One region of the Bacillus sp. KICET-3 genome, then DNA from elsewhere that is predicted to be linked to it. Evidence: riboswitches for the same ligand, from Rfam matches in the RefSeq annotation. Region 1 holds a riboswitch; the other holds the start of a gene.
The links. Region 1 has a riboswitch for cyclic di-AMP ahead of R5H20_RS02920 (APC family permease). Riboswitches for the same ligand answer to the same signal wherever they lie in the genome.
Positions count from the first base shown of each region.

Region 2: another riboswitch for cyclic di-AMP. It lies ahead of kdpF (K(+)-transporting ATPase subunit F); the one in region 1 lies ahead of R5H20_RS02920 (APC family permease).

Region 1 covers NZ_CP137345.1:586,247-594,343, reverse strand. The annotation lists gene R5H20_RS02925 (pyruvate oxidase) at 1-1,050, opposite strand, end outside; gene R5H20_RS02920 (APC family permease) at 1,162-2,982, opposite strand; cyclic di-AMP (ydaO/yuaA leader) riboswitch at 3,086-3,232, opposite strand; partial or broken gene R5H20_RS02915 (class I SAM-dependent methyltransferase) at 3,671-4,218, shown strand; gene R5H20_RS02910 (DNA topoisomerase III) at 4,557-6,740, opposite strand; gene R5H20_RS02905 (transcriptional regulator LrpC) at 6,804-7,238, opposite strand; gene R5H20_RS02900 (carboxymuconolactone decarboxylase family protein) at 7,355-7,765, shown strand; gene R5H20_RS02895 (DUF3817 domain-containing protein) at 7,841-8,097, shown strand, end outside.
Region 2 covers NZ_CP137345.1:3,164,111-3,172,207, reverse strand. The annotation lists gene R5H20_RS16175 (uroporphyrinogen-III synthase) at 1-189, shown strand, start outside; gene R5H20_RS16170 (winged helix-turn-helix transcriptional regulator) at 234-629, opposite strand; gene R5H20_RS16165 (MFS transporter) at 733-2,010, shown strand; gene R5H20_RS16160 (aldo/keto reductase) at 2,039-2,887, shown strand; cyclic di-AMP (ydaO/yuaA leader) riboswitch at 3,129-3,274, shown strand; gene kdpF (K(+)-transporting ATPase subunit F) at 3,501-3,578, shown strand; gene kdpA (potassium-transporting ATPase subunit KdpA) at 3,605-5,275, shown strand; gene kdpB (potassium-transporting ATPase subunit KdpB) at 5,344-7,356, shown strand; gene kdpC (potassium-transporting ATPase subunit KdpC) at 7,369-7,944, shown strand; gene kdpDN (KdpD-like non-kinase potassium sensor) at 7,965-8,097, shown strand, end outside.

The DNA of each region.
Region 1 (8,097 bases):
CTTTTCAATATGGTACCGCCATTTGTTCATATACTCTGTACAGCTTTCCAAAAATGACCGGTTTGTTTTACGTTCGATTGTCTTTGTCAGCTCTGCCAGGCCTGTTTTTGCATCGCATACGAGTCCTGCCGTAACCGGATAGCGCTTCCCGATTTTCGCAGGATCAGCGTCAAGCTGAATCGCCGGGGTATCTTCCGGCAGATAATCCCGATACGGAAACGAGGTCCCCAGCATGATCAAAAGATCGCATTCTTCCATCGCTTCAGACGCCGGCTTTGTCCCGATATGGCCGAGATTCCCGAGCACATAAGGATGGCGGTCTGGAACAACGCCTTTCGCCGGGAGCGTAATGATGATCGGCGCCGCTGCTTTATCTGCAAATTCCAGCAGCTCATCTCCCGCTGATTTCATTCCTTTTCCGGCCAATATCACCGGCTGTTTCGCTTGATTGATCAATTGGGCGCACTGCAAAAGCTGGCTTTTTTTCGGCTGCAGTCCGCCATCGATATAAAGCGCCGACGTATAAGCAGGCTTCCGTTTGATTTTTTCCGCAAACAGGTCGTCTGATACGCTGAGGACGGCGACCCCTTTTTGGCTGTAGGCTGTCCGAATCGCCTGATTCAACAGGTCGGGGAGCGCTTCGGCTGAATGAACCTGCTGATTGAAAACAGATACATTCTCAAACATCCGCTCAAGACCGATTTCCTGAAACATATCCCTGCCGATTTCATTTGAGGCCACCTGCCCCGTAATGGCAAGCACCGGGACACCGTCCGCTTTTGCGTCATAAAGCCCGTTAAGCAGATGAACGGCGCCAGGCCCCGCTATCGAAAGACAGACGCCGATTTTCCCCGTCAATTTCGCATCAGCCGCGGCAGCAAGAGCGGCTGTTTCTTCATGGCGCACCTGAATAAAGCGGAGGCTGTTTTTTTCATGCCGCAATTCATTGATCAATTCATTGATGCTGTCTCCCGGCATGCCGTAAATATGATCGATATTCCATTCCTTCAGCAGTTCTGCTGCTATTTTTCCTGCGGTTTTGTATGCCATATCACGTCCTCCTTCCTTTCTTCCTTCCTTACCACATTCCATTTTTGCTCAAACGTCCCCCTGCGAATCCAAACAAAAAAAGCTTGCAGAGATGTGTCTCTGCAAGCTTTTTCACTTTTTAAAATGGTATGGGAGCGTGGCGACGACGATGTCTTTTTTCCATAAAAGTCTCAGCCGCAGCAAAAATGCGGACTGATTGTGAAGAATGTTGTGCCAGCTTTTTTTCGGGATAAACTGCGGAACAAGAACCATGACAGAATAGTTGTAAGTCGCCGCTTTCGCTTCAACCGTTTCCAGAAATTTTTCCAAAGGATAGATCAGGCTCCGGTATGACGAATAAAGCGTGACGAGTCTGACGCCGTTGTTCAGCTCCTCCCATTTTTTCTCGATCTTTTTCTCTTCTTCTTTGTCAAATGATACATGGACGGCAATCACCTGATCTGACAAGGTCTTCGCGTATTGGATCGACTTTTCGACGACGCTTGTCACACCGGCGACAGGGACGATGACGATGTTTCCTTCGATCGGTTCCAAAGGCTTTCCTGTCATCCTAAGCTGCTCGCCGACCGCATTATAGTGCTTTTTCACCGCGTAGAAGACCCAGATGACAATCGGCATGAAGACGAGGATCGGCCATACTAGCGGAAACTTTGTAATGAACAATATCAGCAGCACGGCGGCGGAGATCAAGGTGCCGATAGCATTGATCATCATTTTCCAAACCCAGCCGGCCGGCTTTTGCCTGATCCATTTCAGACACATGCCCGTTTGTGAAAGCGTAAACGGGATAAACACACCGACCGCGTATAAAGGAATGAGATGCTCCGTCTGTCCGTTAAATAATAGAATCAGCAAGATCGATGCAAAACCGAGAAAGATGATCCCGTTTGAATAGCCTAAGCGGTCGCCTCTGACCGTAAACATTCTCGGCATGTATTTATCCCGGGCCAAATTAAACGCAAGCTGCGGGAAGGCCGAAAATCCGGTGTTTGCGGCCAATACTAAAATCATCGAAGTCGTCCCCTGTATGAAAAAGTAAAGGAATGACCGCCCAAACGTTTCCGAGGCGATCTGGGAAACAACCGTTTCCTCGCCTTTCGGCATGATGCCGTAGCCGAACGCAAGCCACGTGATTCCGGAAAACAGAACGGCGAGCAATATTCCCATCATCACAAGGGTATTTGCGGCGTTTCTTGGCGCCGGGTCTCTAAAAGCCGGTATCGCATTCGAAATCGCCTCTACCCCCGTTAGTGCGGAACAGCCGGATGAAAAGGCTTTGAGCAGGAGAAACAGGGACAAGCCGGCGACAGGCGTCCCGATGGCTGCATGCTCCGCCGGTTCGATTTGTCCGGTCAGCAGTTTATAGCCGCCTACCGCAATCAGAATCAAGAGCGCGGCAACGAACAGGTAGACCGGATATGCCAATATCGAAGCAGATTCCGTCAATCCGCGCAAATTTAATATCATGATCAGCAAAACAAGTACGACCGCGATCAGCAAGTGATATGGATGTAAAGAAGGGAGCGCTGATGTGATCGCATCGGTTCCCGCTGACACGCTGACCGCGACTGTCAAAATGTAATCGACGAGCAGTGAGCCGCCTGCGAGAAGCCCCGGATTCACGCCGAGGTTTTCTCTTGATACAACATAGGCCCCTCCTCCATGCGGATAAGAGAAAATGATCTGTCGATACGAAAGGATTAATGCCGTCAACAGAATCAGAACACCTACCGCAATCGGCAGTGAATACCATAATGCAGCCGCACTGACAGCCGCCAATACGATTAAAATCTGCTCTGTACCGTAAGCGACGGAAGACAGAGCATCTGAGGATAGTAAAGCAAGCGCCTTTGTCTTCGTGATCTTTTGTTCCCCAAGCTCTTTTGATTTCAAAGGCTTACCGATTAAAAAGCGCTTTATTGTACTGTACATGATCGACTTCTCCTTCTTTGCTGGTTATTTCCGTATTTTTTCACACAAAAAAGCACAGAGGCAAACAGCCCCTGCGGAATCGGCTTTATGTGTTCCCAGGTGATTTCCCTCTCTCTTAACGCTTACGAGGTTAGCTGACGGATTCGGGCTCATGAGAGTTTGCCCTACCTTTTAAAAGGATTCACCCCAAAAGGCAATTATATGCCCCTGATTGGTTCCCCCGCTCTTTTAGATTAAGCGATTTTGAAATATACGTTTTATAGAGAGATCATACTCCCGTTTATGTCTGTTGTAAATACTTTTTTGGAATAGGCTATGTTAAATATTTATGTAGATATTTGATAAAAACAAAAGTTCTGGTCAGAGATTAAAAAACTGAATCAGATGGAATAATTCGGAATAATTATTCATTCCATTTCGTCATTTTCTGCAAGCAAACCCGTATTAAGAAGGAAAAAATGAAGATGATTGCATTTGTGTACATGGAGCTTCAATAATGATCACAGTCGATGAAAAAGATGGATGTAACGATTTAATGGTGCGGCTACCAAATACCTTCACCATATTCCAATTCTTAGCTGCTGACGGGCAATGAAACCTATCACTCAATAAAAACGTATCAATATGAGAAATTCCACTGACCAACTAATGAATTGATTAACATATATAGAATAGGAAATTTATGGAAATGGGTTTATTAAATCGTTTGATAGAACAAGCAAAAAATCCAAAAGGGTTTATTGGTTCAATTATGTTGAGAATAATGAATACTGCTCATACCGGAATGAACAAATGGGCTTTAGATAAGTTAAGGATTAGAGAAGATTCGAAATTTTGGACATCGGTTCTGGAGGGGGCAAAACAATACATGCACTGTACATAATAACCGAATACGGAAAATTATACGGTATTGATTACTCAAAACAAGCAGAAACATGTAAAGTAAACATTCGTCAAGCAAGTGTCTCCGATATTCCATTTCCGGGAAATGCCTTTGATATCGTAACTGCATGTCAAACGCATTACTTTTGGTCTGATTTAGAAAACGATGTAAAAGAAGTATTTAGGGTATTGAAACAAGATGGAAAATTTATGATTCTTGCCGAGTTATACAACATCAATTACCATATGAAATCTTGTAAAACTACGGAGGAAATGAAACAATTATTCTTTATAAGCGTAGAATTCTATGAGAATAAGAATAAAGGTTGGCTATGTATTATAGGGTTTAAATAGTAGTGTTAGATGTAGAGAAATATAAATCATTTAAGCTTCATTTCGCGTTCGAATTCATCAAAGTCAGAAAACTAAAGTGAGGAAACGTTATGACACTAATCCTGCAAAATATCGACTATTTTTTAACCGTCCTCTTGACTGTTTTTTTCTTATTCAAATTCGTTGAAGAAATAAGAAATCAAAAGAGAATTCCTGTCATCATGATCTTTCTATGCATAAGTTTATATTTTTTGACGAAAACGTTCTTTGTGCTTCGTATCATGTTTAACTGATGAAGCCGTTTGATTTGGAATGATGGATCAGCACAAAACAACCTGCCGATTGGCAGGTTGTTTTGGTTATTGATCAAGCTTCAGCTTTTTCAGCTGTTCGGCGAGCGCGTTGTTGATCGGCTCGTCTTTGTTTTGTTTTTTCATATAAGTGTGTACATCGCGTTTTGATGCTTTTGAGTTTTTGTCGTTTGCTCTGCGTTTTTCAAATACGGAGAGCTTTTCGCGGTGGCCGCAGACGCATGCGAAGGTCTGGCCCTCCCCGTGGCCGCGCAGTTCCATGCGTTTATGGCAAACCGGGCAGCGGGCGTTGGTTTGTTTGGCGATTGTTTTTCTGTGGCCGCATTCCCTGTCCTGACAGACGAGCATTGTGCCGCGTTTTCCGTTCACTTTCAGCATCAATTTTCCGCATTCCGGACAGTGCGTGCCTGTGATATTATCATGCTTAAATTTTTGATCGCTGCTTTTGATTTCCTTGATCGTCTGCTTCGTGTACTCTTTCATTTCCTTGATGAAAGCAGAGGATTTCAGCTTGCCTTTTGCAATGCCTGAGAGCTTTTGTTCCCATTCCGCCGTAAGCGCCGGGGATTTTAAGTCTGACGGGACAAGCTCCAGCAGCTGTTTTCCTTTCGAAGTGATGAAAATGTCTTTGCCTTTTTTCTCGATCAGGAATGTATTGAACAGCTTTTCAATAATGTCGGCCCGGGTGGCGACCGTACCGAGGCCGCCCGTCTCTCCGAGCGTTTTGACGAGATTTTTTTCCTCGCCCTGCATAAATGCGGCCGGGTTTTCCATCGCGGACAGAAGCGTTCCTTCATTGAAGCGGGCGGGCGGTTTTGTTTCGCCCTTTGTCTCTGTCAATGAACGGACAGATAGCGTATCACCTTTTTTAAGCTTCGGAAGGGTTTGATCCTTTTCTTCCTCATCGTCATCTTCCTCAGCATAGTCATATACGGCTTTCCATCCTTGGGACTGAACGGTTTTTCCCTTGGCGGTAAACGTTTCTCCGCCGATTTCGGCGAGCACCTTTGTTTCTTCATATTCAAACGGAGGCATCAACACCGCGAGGAAACGCTTCGCAATCAGATCATAAAGCTTTCTTTCCTTATCGCTTAAAGCGCCGAGTGAAAGCGGTTCTTCCGTCGGAATGATCGCGTGGTGATCAGAGACCTTCGCGTCATTGACAAAGCTTTTGCCCGCTTTAATGCCCCGCTGCAAAATCCGGCTGACATGCTGGGCATACGGCTTGACCTGCATCCCTTCGAGACGGTCTTTCAACGTCGGAACGATGTCGTTTGAAAGGAACCTGGAATCCGTCCGAGGATAGGTGACCAGCTTGTGCTGTTCATAAAGCTTTTGCAAAACGGACAGCGTTTCTTTTGCGGAAAAGCCGAAGCGTTTATGTGCATCCCTTTGCAGCTCTGTTAAATCATAAAGGCCCGGTGCAAAACTCTTTTTCGCCGTTTTCTTCAAATCGCTAATGACGGCCGGCTTGCCTTGGAGCGCTTTGGCGAGCTGAGATGTTACAGACGCATTGAATGTCCGGCTCTGCTTCGTTTTTTTGTCCTGCCATGTCAGCGTCATGCCGTCAACTGCGGCGCGCAGGCCGTAGTAAGGAACTGGTTTAAAGTTTTTAATGTCTTCCTCTCTTTTGGCGATCATCGCCAATGTCGGCGTCTGCACGCGTCCGCAGGAAAGCTGGGCATTGAATTTCGTCGTCAGCGCCCTAGTCGCATTAATGCCGACGATCCAGTCCGCTTCCGCTCTCGCCACGGCTGAATGGTACAGATTTTCAAATTCTTTGCCGCTTTTCAGATTTTTAAATCCGTCTTTAATCGCTTTGTCTGTAACAGATGAAATCCATAAGCGTTTCAGCGGCTTGTTCACCTTTGCCTTTTCGATGATCCAGCGGGCGACGAGCTCGCCTTCCCGTCCCGCATCAGTGGCAATCACGATGTCTTTGACGTCTTTTCTGATCAGCTGCGATTTGACCGCCTGAAACTGCTTGCCCGTCTTTTTAATGACGACAAGTTTTAAAGGTTCAGGGATAATCGGCAGGTCTTCGAGGCGCCATGATTGATATTCCTTTCCATAGCCTTCAGGGTCTGCCAATGTCACTAAATGGCCGAGCGCCCATGTTACAATGTAGCGGTCCCCTTCAAGATAGCCGTTTCCTTTTTTATGACACTTCAGCACTCGGGCCAAATCCCGACCAACCGAAGGTTTTTCTGCTAAAACCACTGTTTTTGCCAAGTCTATCACTTCTCTTTCTTATTCATCCATCCTTTTATTATAACAGATGAAAAGGATTCATCCCTAACGTTCAAATTCCTTCGTTTTGATTTCTGAAAAAATAACATGTGTCACGGTTTGGGCGTAAGGGGATGTTTGGTTAATAAATTCTTCTATTTGCTCAAGGCTTTCGGCGTTTATTTTCAGCATATAACATGCCGCCCCTGCGATTCTGTAGCAAAATTCGATATTCGGAAGACGTTCAATATAAGTTTTGAACCTTTCATATTCACCGTTCTTGACCGTCGCTTCAATGATGCATGATACAGGGAGTCCGATCTTCTGATAATCGATTTCCAGCGTATATTTTTGAATGACGCCGAATGATTCAAGCCGCCTGACCCTTTCGGTCACAGACGGTGCTGAAAGGCTGACCTTTCGCCCGAGCTCCCTCATCGACAAACGGCTGTCTTTGTTTAATTCTTTGATAATCATAAGATCAAGATCATCTAATTTCATTTGAAAATCAGTCTCCTTCATTTCATTTCAATATTTAAATATTAACAGACATCCCTTTACAAATGAAATTCCTATTTTCGTTTGAGTTAGATATGATAATAGAGAGGTGATCAGAAATGACAAGAATTCAACCATCACAAAAAGGAGACACCCCGTTTCAGCTGCTGTTGGGATATTCAGACTCTCTGCTGTCAACTTGGACAGCCTTAGCTGACGAGCTTTCAGGGGACGGTTTTTTATCAAAGGAGCTGAAGGAGCAGGTGCGCAGAGTGCTGGCTCAGGGAAACGGCTGTGAATATTGCAAAGCAAAAGGCAAACCTGAAGCGTCAAATCTGGAAAAAACAAGTCTTGCCATGGGCTTTGCCGAAGTATTTCTTTCTCAAAGGCAACAGGTCTCAGACAGGCAGTTCGCTGTGTTGAAAGAGACGTTTTCCGATGAGGAGATCTCAGAACTGATAGCATTTATCTGTTTTACAACGGCACAGCAATATTTCGGGGCGTTAATGAAAATTCCGGCCGCAACATAACCGCAGGCCTGTTCTATTTATCCTTTTTTTAGTCTATATTATAGAGGTAATACTTAGATTAGAGGGAGGTATCACATGCTGCAAACGCCGATTGGACGCCTTCGCGCGATGGGTTTTATTGAAGGCATGTCACTGCTTATCCTGCTATTTGTCGCTATGCCTCTGAAATACTGGGCGGGCTACCCGATGGCCGTCACGATCGTCGGCTCGCTTCACGGCGGATTATTTATCATCTATCTGATTGTCCTTTTATATGTGACATTCACCTTGAGATGGTCGCTGAAATGGCCTGCCGCGGGTCTTGTCGTCGCTTTTATCCCTTTTGGAAACTT
Region 2 (8,097 bases), 2.0 Mb from region 1:
TTCAATTTCGCCAGAGAAGCAGGTATCGCGGGAGAAATCGTCAAAGCGTTTCAGGAACATGTGACAGCGGCCGCTGTCGGGAAAGTGACGGCAGAAGCGCTGAGAGAGGAAGGGGTTGAACGTCTGCTCGCTCCGGAGCTGGAGCGGATGGGGGCGATGATCGTCGAACTGTCCCGCTATTATTCGTAAAGCAAATAAAAAACGACATTCCACCCAAAGGAATGTCGTTTTTGTTATTTTTCCTGAATGCCGGGCTTTTCCTTTAATTTATCATTCAGCACACTGTCTTCCAAAACTGCGAATTTATCTCCGTAGACCCTTGTGATATGTTTTTCACCCCATGCGCACAGCGAGTCCAAGATATTCCGCAGGGTCCAGCCGTATTCGCTGAGCTCATATTCCACTTTTGGAGGAACCTGCTGGTATACGATCCGGTTAATGACGCCGTCTTCTTCTAATTCCCGCAATTGCTGGGTCAGCATTTTTTGCGTAATGTTCGGCATGAGCCGCTTCAATTCGCTTGTCCGCTTTTTACCGTGCGTCAAATGGCAGAGGATGACGCATTTCCACTTTCCGCCGATGACTTCGAGAGTTGCTTCAACCGAAATATTGTATTTTTTCTGCTTCATATTCTTCCTCCGATCGATAGGCACTTAAAAGTGCCTATCATACTTTTCAGTTCCTATAGTACTTGCAAGTGCGTACTTTTTTTTATCACTGATATGTACCATAATATCATTTGCCGGCAACAATTCGCTATACCAAAATCATAGGGGGAATCAAATGTCTTCTTTTCATAAAAAACGAAGTATATTAGCGCTTTTGGCTTTGGCCGTCAGCGCATTCGCGATCGGCACGACAGAGTTTATCAGCGTTGGCCTGCTGCCGCTGATTGCCGATGATCTGCATATTTCGGTTACGACAGCAGGGCTGACCGTATCTTTATACGCCTTGGGAGTCACGTTCGGAGCGCCTGTTTTAACAGCCGTTACATCGGTTATGTCCCGGAAAACGTTACTGCTGTTGATTATGATGGTGTTTATGATCGGGAACGGCATTGCCGCATGTGCCGGAAGCATCGGCGTTCTTTTGACCGCCCGCGTGCTCTCCGCATTTTCACACGGTGTTTTTATGTCGATCGGCTCGACGATTGCCGCCGGCCTTGTTCCGGAGCATAAAAGAGCCGGAGCGATTTCCATCATGTTTACGGGGCTGACCGTCGCGACGATTACGGGTGTTCCGATCGGCACTTTTATTGGGCAGCAATTCGGCTGGAGGTTTGCCTTTATTGCGATCGTCGCCGTCGGCGTATTGGCTTTTATTGCAAACAGCATCCTTGTGCCTGGCGACTTGCCGAAAGGCGTCCGGACGACATTCCGCAGTCAGCTGAAGCTTGTGAAAAGCGGCCGGTTATTGCTTTTATTTATCATTACCGCTTTGGGATACGGAGGCACGTTTGTCGTCTTTACGTACTTGTCCCCGCTGCTGCAGCATGTCACCGGTTTTAAAGAAGAAGCCGTCGCTGTCATTTTGCTTGTATACGGCATTGCCATTGCGCTCGGCAACATCATTGGCGGTAAAGCCGCAAACAAAAAGCCGCTGACCGCATTGTTTTATATGTTTATCGCCCAGGCTGCCGTGCTTTTCGTCTTGGCGTTTACAGCGCCTTTTAAGCTGGCAGGCTTGATCACGATCATTTTGATGGGATTTTTGGCTTTCATGAATGTTCCGGGGCTGCAGGTTTATGTCGTCATGCTTGCCGAACGGTTTGTACCGGGTGCGGTGGATGTCGCATCTGCCGTCAATATTGCGGCCTTTAATGCAGGCATTGCCATCGGATCATATTTAGGGGGGGTGATCACAGAATCGGTCGGACTCATTCATACCGCATGGGTGGGCGGATTCATGGTGTTGGGCGCCGTCGTGCTGACAGGCTTGAGCCTTGCTCTTGAACGCAAAGAACAACACGATGGCCGCAACTTGCAAAAAAATTTAGGGGATTGCATCTGAAAACAAAATGGATAACAGGAGGTCTCATATGATGACTGCAACACATTTACAAGATCGAACAGAATTGCATAATGGCGTGAAAATGCCCTGGTTTGGCATCGGGGTGTTTAAAGTGGAAGAAGGGCCGGAACTGGTGAATGCCGTGAAGACGGCCATCGCCCACGGCTACCGGAGCATTGACACGGCAGCGATATACGGAAATGAGGAGGGAGTCGGGGAAGGCATCCGTCAAGGCTTGCAAGAGGCAGGCATTTCACGAGAAGATCTATTTGTGACATCAAAGGTCTGGAATGAAGATTTAGGATATGAAGAGACAATCGCGGCCTATGAGAAGAGCCTCAGCAAACTCGGGCTTGATCAATTGGATTTATTTCTGATCCATTGGCCCGTTGAAGGCCGGTATAAAGAGGCGTGGCGGGCGCTTGAAACTCTTTATGAAGCTGGACGCGTCAAAGCGATCGGCGTCAGCAACTTTCAAATCCATCATCTTGAAGACTTGATGAAGGATGCGAAAATCAAACCGATGGTCAACCAAGTCGAGTGCCATCCGCGCCTGACGCAAAAGGAGCTGCAATCATTTTGCAGAGCGCATGGAATTCAGCTTGAAGCATGGTCCCCATTAATGCAGGGACAATTGCTTGATCATCACCTTCTGAAGGACATCGCGAAAAAGCATGGCAAAACCGCAGCCCAGGTGATTTTGCGCTGGGATTTGCAAAACGGCGTCATCACGATTCCAAAATCGACAAAAGCGCATCGGATCGCAGAAAACGCGGATATATTCGATTTTGAGCTGACCAATGAGGAGATGGCGCAAATCGATGCTTTAAACGAGAATACCCGGGTCGGCCCAGATCCTGATAACTTTGATTTTTAAAATGGAAGGCACCGTTCGAATGTTCGGACGGTGTTTTTTGGATTGTTCCCAACCCTTTATTCACAAGTGGAGATCAAGAAAATGTCAGGGATAATAAGAAAATAGAAGTAATCAAACGATTTGATGCTGTAAAAGGCTGATAAAAGATAAAAATAAGCCAATTTGGTCATTTATGAAGCTTTACACTAATATGCAACGAGCGTATTATAAATCTCATCAAAAATCTGAATAAAATTTCCAATTATCGTAATCGCTGAATTCCAGACTGGAAGCGGGGGAACCATTTTTTGTGGCGCGGCCACTTGGGGTGAATCCTTTTGAAAGGTAAGGTGACTCTTTGCACCTGAATCCGACAGCTAACCTCGCAAGCGTTTGAAGAGAACCCAAATGCGTGCGGAAAGCACGGTTTCTTAACTGTGCCCAAAACCAAAGCCGTAAGAGGTTTGTTCTCTTGCGGCTTTTTTTCATGCAAAAAAATCAAGGAGGTGAGGAAATGCTGGATATCGCCATGTGGGCCATCGTCGTCTGTTTAGCAGCAGTGATGCTGTTATTGCTGAAATGGGCGGGAAAAACGATCAGCTAATCGACAAAGCCGGGGAAGGAGGAATGTCCGATGATGTTACTGGCAGCTGCGGTCATCGCCGCGTTTGTCTACTTGATGTACGCTCTTTTAAATCCGGAAAAATTTTAACTGTAAACATATTGGGGGTTAAAGAAATGACAGCGTTTATTTCCATATGCTGCATCCTGCTGATCGCTTTATTGCTGGCTAAACCAATGGGGCTTTACATAGCAAAAGTATTCGACTACGCCCCTTCTGCAATCGATAGGTTTTTTTATCCGGTTGAACGCGTGTTTTATCGCATCGGCGGTGTGAAAGCGGAAAACCAATCCTGGAAAAAGTACGCCGCCGCTTTAATTGTCACGAATACGGTTATGATATTGATCGTTTACCTCGTATTCCGGCTTCAGGGAGTGCTGCCCTTAAATCCTGCTCATATTGCGGGAATGGAGCCGACACTTGCGTTTAATACGGCGATCAGTTTTATGACCAATACGAATTTGCAGCATTACAGCGGTGAAACCGGGCTTTCTCTGTTTTCACAAATGACGGCCATTATCTTTTTAATGTTTGCCGCGCCGGCCACTGCGCTTGCAGCTGCCATTGCGATGATTCGCGGACTAGCCGGAAAGCCGTTCGGAAATTTTTACATTGATCTCATCCGCTGCATCACTCGAATTCTGCTGCCGATTGCAGTGGTTGCGACAATTGTTTTTGTGGGTCTCGGTGTACCGCAAACACTTGATTCTTCCGTAACCGTAAAAACGATAACCGGAGGGGAGCAATCGATTTTGCGGGGGCCTGTCGCGTCCTTTTTATCGATTAAAGAGCTCGGAAACAACGGAGGGGGGTATTTCGGCGTAAACTCGGCACATCCATTCGAAAATCCAAATGGGTGGAGCAATGCGCTGCAAATGTTGCTTATGCTGTTGATGACCGTTTCCCTGCCGTTTACCTATGGAAAAATGGTTGGAAATCTGAAGCAGGGTCGAATCCTTTTCATTTCGGCAGGCTTGTTGTTTTTATTCATGGTTGGTGCAGCCTTCATAACCGAATCCGGCGGAAATCCGGTGATCAATCAAACGGGTATCCAGCATGGGGAAGGCAGTATGGAAGGAAAAGAAGTCCGTTTTGGAACTGTGTATTCAGCCTTTTATGCGATGGTCACAACTGCGAGTGAGACAGGAGCGGTCAATACGATGCATGATACGCTTGCGCCGCTTACAGGCCTCTTGGCATTGCTCAATATGATGCTGAACACGGTGTTCGGCGGCTTTGGCGCCGGATTTATGAATATACTGCTCTATGCGATGATCACTGTTTTCTTGTCGGGATTAATGGTCGGAAGAACGCCTGAATTTTTGGGCAAAAAAATTGAAGGAAAAGAAATGAAGCTTTTAGCAGTCACCCTGTTGATTCATCCGTTGTTGATATTGGGGGCCTCGGCGCTTGCCATCTTTACTCAGGTGGGGCGGGAGGCGATTTCAAATCCAGGTTTCCATGGGATCAGCCAAATTTTATACGAATTTACGTCTTCGGCCGCTAATAATGGTTCAGGATTTGAAGGGCTGAAGGACGCGACGCCATTCTGGAACTTATCGACAGGAATCGTGATGTTCATCGGCCGTTATTTCTCAATTGTTACGCTATTGGCGGTCGCCGGATCGTTGTGCAAGAAAAAAACCGTCCCGGAAACCATTGGGACATTCCGGACAGATTCAAGTATTTTCGCCGGCATTTTCATCACCTCGATTTTGATTGTCGGAGCGTTGACCTTCTTCCCTGTCCTGGTGTTAGGACCGGCCGCGGAATTTTTAACATTATGAAAGAGAGGATGCATAACATGAATGATTTGAACCATGCCCATCCGCACCTCGAATCAGATTCGGGCCAAATGTCGAATCAATCGATCGTAAAGGACGCGGTTAAAAGGGCTTTTATCAAATTACATCCGAAAACGATGGCTAAAAATCCGATTATGTTTATCGTTGAAATGGGATTTTTGATAACAATACTGCTGTCTGTGTTTCCGCAGTTTTTCGGCAGTACGGCAAATCCATGGTTCAATCCGGCGGTATCCGTCATTTTGCTGTTGACGGTTTTATTCGCCAACTTCGCCGAGGCGCTTGCTGAAGGAAGAGGAAAAGCGCAGGCCGATTCTTTAAAACAAACGAAGAAAGGAGTATGGGCCAATAAAGTAACAGGTGACGGAAAGACGAAAAAAGCATCGTCTGACGAATTGCGAAAAGGAGACGTTGTCATTGTTTCCCAAGGAGAAATGATCCCCGGCGACGGCGAAGTGATCAGCGGTCTCGCTTCAGTTGATGAATCGGCCATAACGGGTGAATCAGCGCCTGTCATAAAAGAGCCGGGAGGCGATTTCAGCTCCGTTACCGGAGGAACCCGGGTTGTCAGCGACTCGATTAAAGTAAAAATCACAAGTGACCCCGGCGAAACATTTTTAGACCAGATGATCGCTTTAGTTGAAGGGGCGGAAAGACAAAAAACACCGAATGAAATCGCGTTGAATACAGTGTTGACGAGCCTGACCATCATCTTTCTCATCGTTGTCGCGACACTTCCGTTTTTTACGGATTATCTCGGCTTTCACATTGACCCGGCGGTCTTGATTGCACTGCTGGTCTGCCTGATTCCGACGACAATCGGAGGGCTTCTGTCGGCTATCGGCATTGCCGGCATGGATCGCGTCACCCGTTTTAACGTACTTGCGATGTCAGGTAAAGCGGTTGAAGCCGCCGGTGATATTAATACGATTATTCTTGATAAAACCGGAACGATCACATTTGGAAACCGGATGGCGAGCGAGTTTGTCCCGGCCGGCCAAGAAACGCTTCAAACGGTCGGCGAATACGCGGCGCTCTGTTCCATTCATGATGAAACGCCTGAAGGACGTTCGATCATCGAGCTTGCCAAAAAACAATCCATTCCATTTGACGCTTCTGCCGCCGAAGACGGGGAATGTATAGAATTCAAGGCGGAAACCAGGATGAGCGGCATCAACCTTCCGGATGGAACAGCCATTCGCAAAGGCGCCGTTGACGCGGTGAAAAAATGGGTGATACAGAACGGCGGAACGGTCCCGCCTGATTTTGACCGGGAAAGCGAGCGAATTTCAAAAGAAGGCGGCACCCCTCTGGCTGTGGCTGCCGGGGATCAACTGTACGGTTTGATTTATTTAAAGGATACCGTAAAACCGGGGATGAGAGAACGCTTTGAAAAGCTTCGGAAAATGGGGATTAAAACGATCATGTGTACAGGCGACAACCCTTTAACAGCGGCCACGATTGCAAAGGAAGCCGGGGTGGATGATTTTATCGCGGAAAGTAAACCAAAAGACAAGATCGATGTGATCAAACGCGAACAAGCAGAAGGAAAGCTGGTCGCTATGACAGGCGATGGAACAAATGACGCGCCTGCGCTGGCGCAGGCCGATGTCGGGCTTGCCATGAACAGCGGAACAACGGCAGCAAAGGAAGCGGCCAATATGGTTGATCTCGATTCCGACCCGACGAAAATTATTGAGGTCGTATCGATCGGAAAACAGCTGCTCATGACCCGCGGCGCTTTGACAACTTTCAGTATCGCAAATGATATCGCCAAATATTTTGCGATTATTCCTGCGATGTTTATGACGGCGATTCCCCAAATGGCATCGTTGAATATCATGGGACTCGCTTCGCCGATGTCGGCGATTTTATCGGCGCTGATATTTAATGCGCTGATCATTCCGCTGCTTGTGCCGCTGGCAATAAGGGGAGTCGCATACAAGCCGATGAATTCAAACGCGCTGTTGGCCCGCAATTTATTGATGTACGGACTTGGCGGTGTGCTCGTCCCGTTTATTGGAATTAAGCTGATCGATATGATCATGCAGATCATGGTGTGAGGAGGATCAATCATGAAGGAAATCGGCCCTGTTATCAGAATCAGTCTGCTCTTGATGATCGTTTGCGGACTTGCTTATCCGTTGGCTCTGACCAGCATTTCACAAGCCGTAATGCCTGAAAAATCGATGGGAAGCCTTGTTTATGACAAAAAAGGAGAGGCTGTTGGATCTGAATTAATTGGCCAGCCATTCACTGATCCGCGCTATTTTAACAGCAGAGTATCAAGCATCGGCTATGATGCCTCAGGATCCGGATCGCCAAATGAAGCTCCGTCAAATCCCGCTTTGCTGAAACGCGTAAAAACATCCATTGAAAAATGGAAGCGGGAGAATCCCGATGTACCTGTCAATCAACTGCCGATCGATTTGGTCACAAATTCCGCATCGGGATTAGACCCCGATATCAGTCCTGCCGGAGCAGCAGCGCAAATTCCGAGAATCAGCCGGCTGACGGGAATATCGAAAAAACAGCTGCAGCAATTGGTTGAGGTACACACAAAAAAGGCATCCATGTTCAGTGAAGCGCGGGTTAATGTCTTGCTTCTGAATATCGACCTGAAAGAAAAACTAACATCAGGAAAATCTTGAAAAGAGGCGGAGAAGCTGTGATGCGAAAAAACAGCCGCGACTATCGAAGAAAAACGCCTGAAGAGCTGCTGGCAGAAATTGAACAGCTCAAAAGAGGGAGCTGGACGATTTATATCGGCTCGGCGCCAGGTGTAGGGAAGACGTACCGAATGC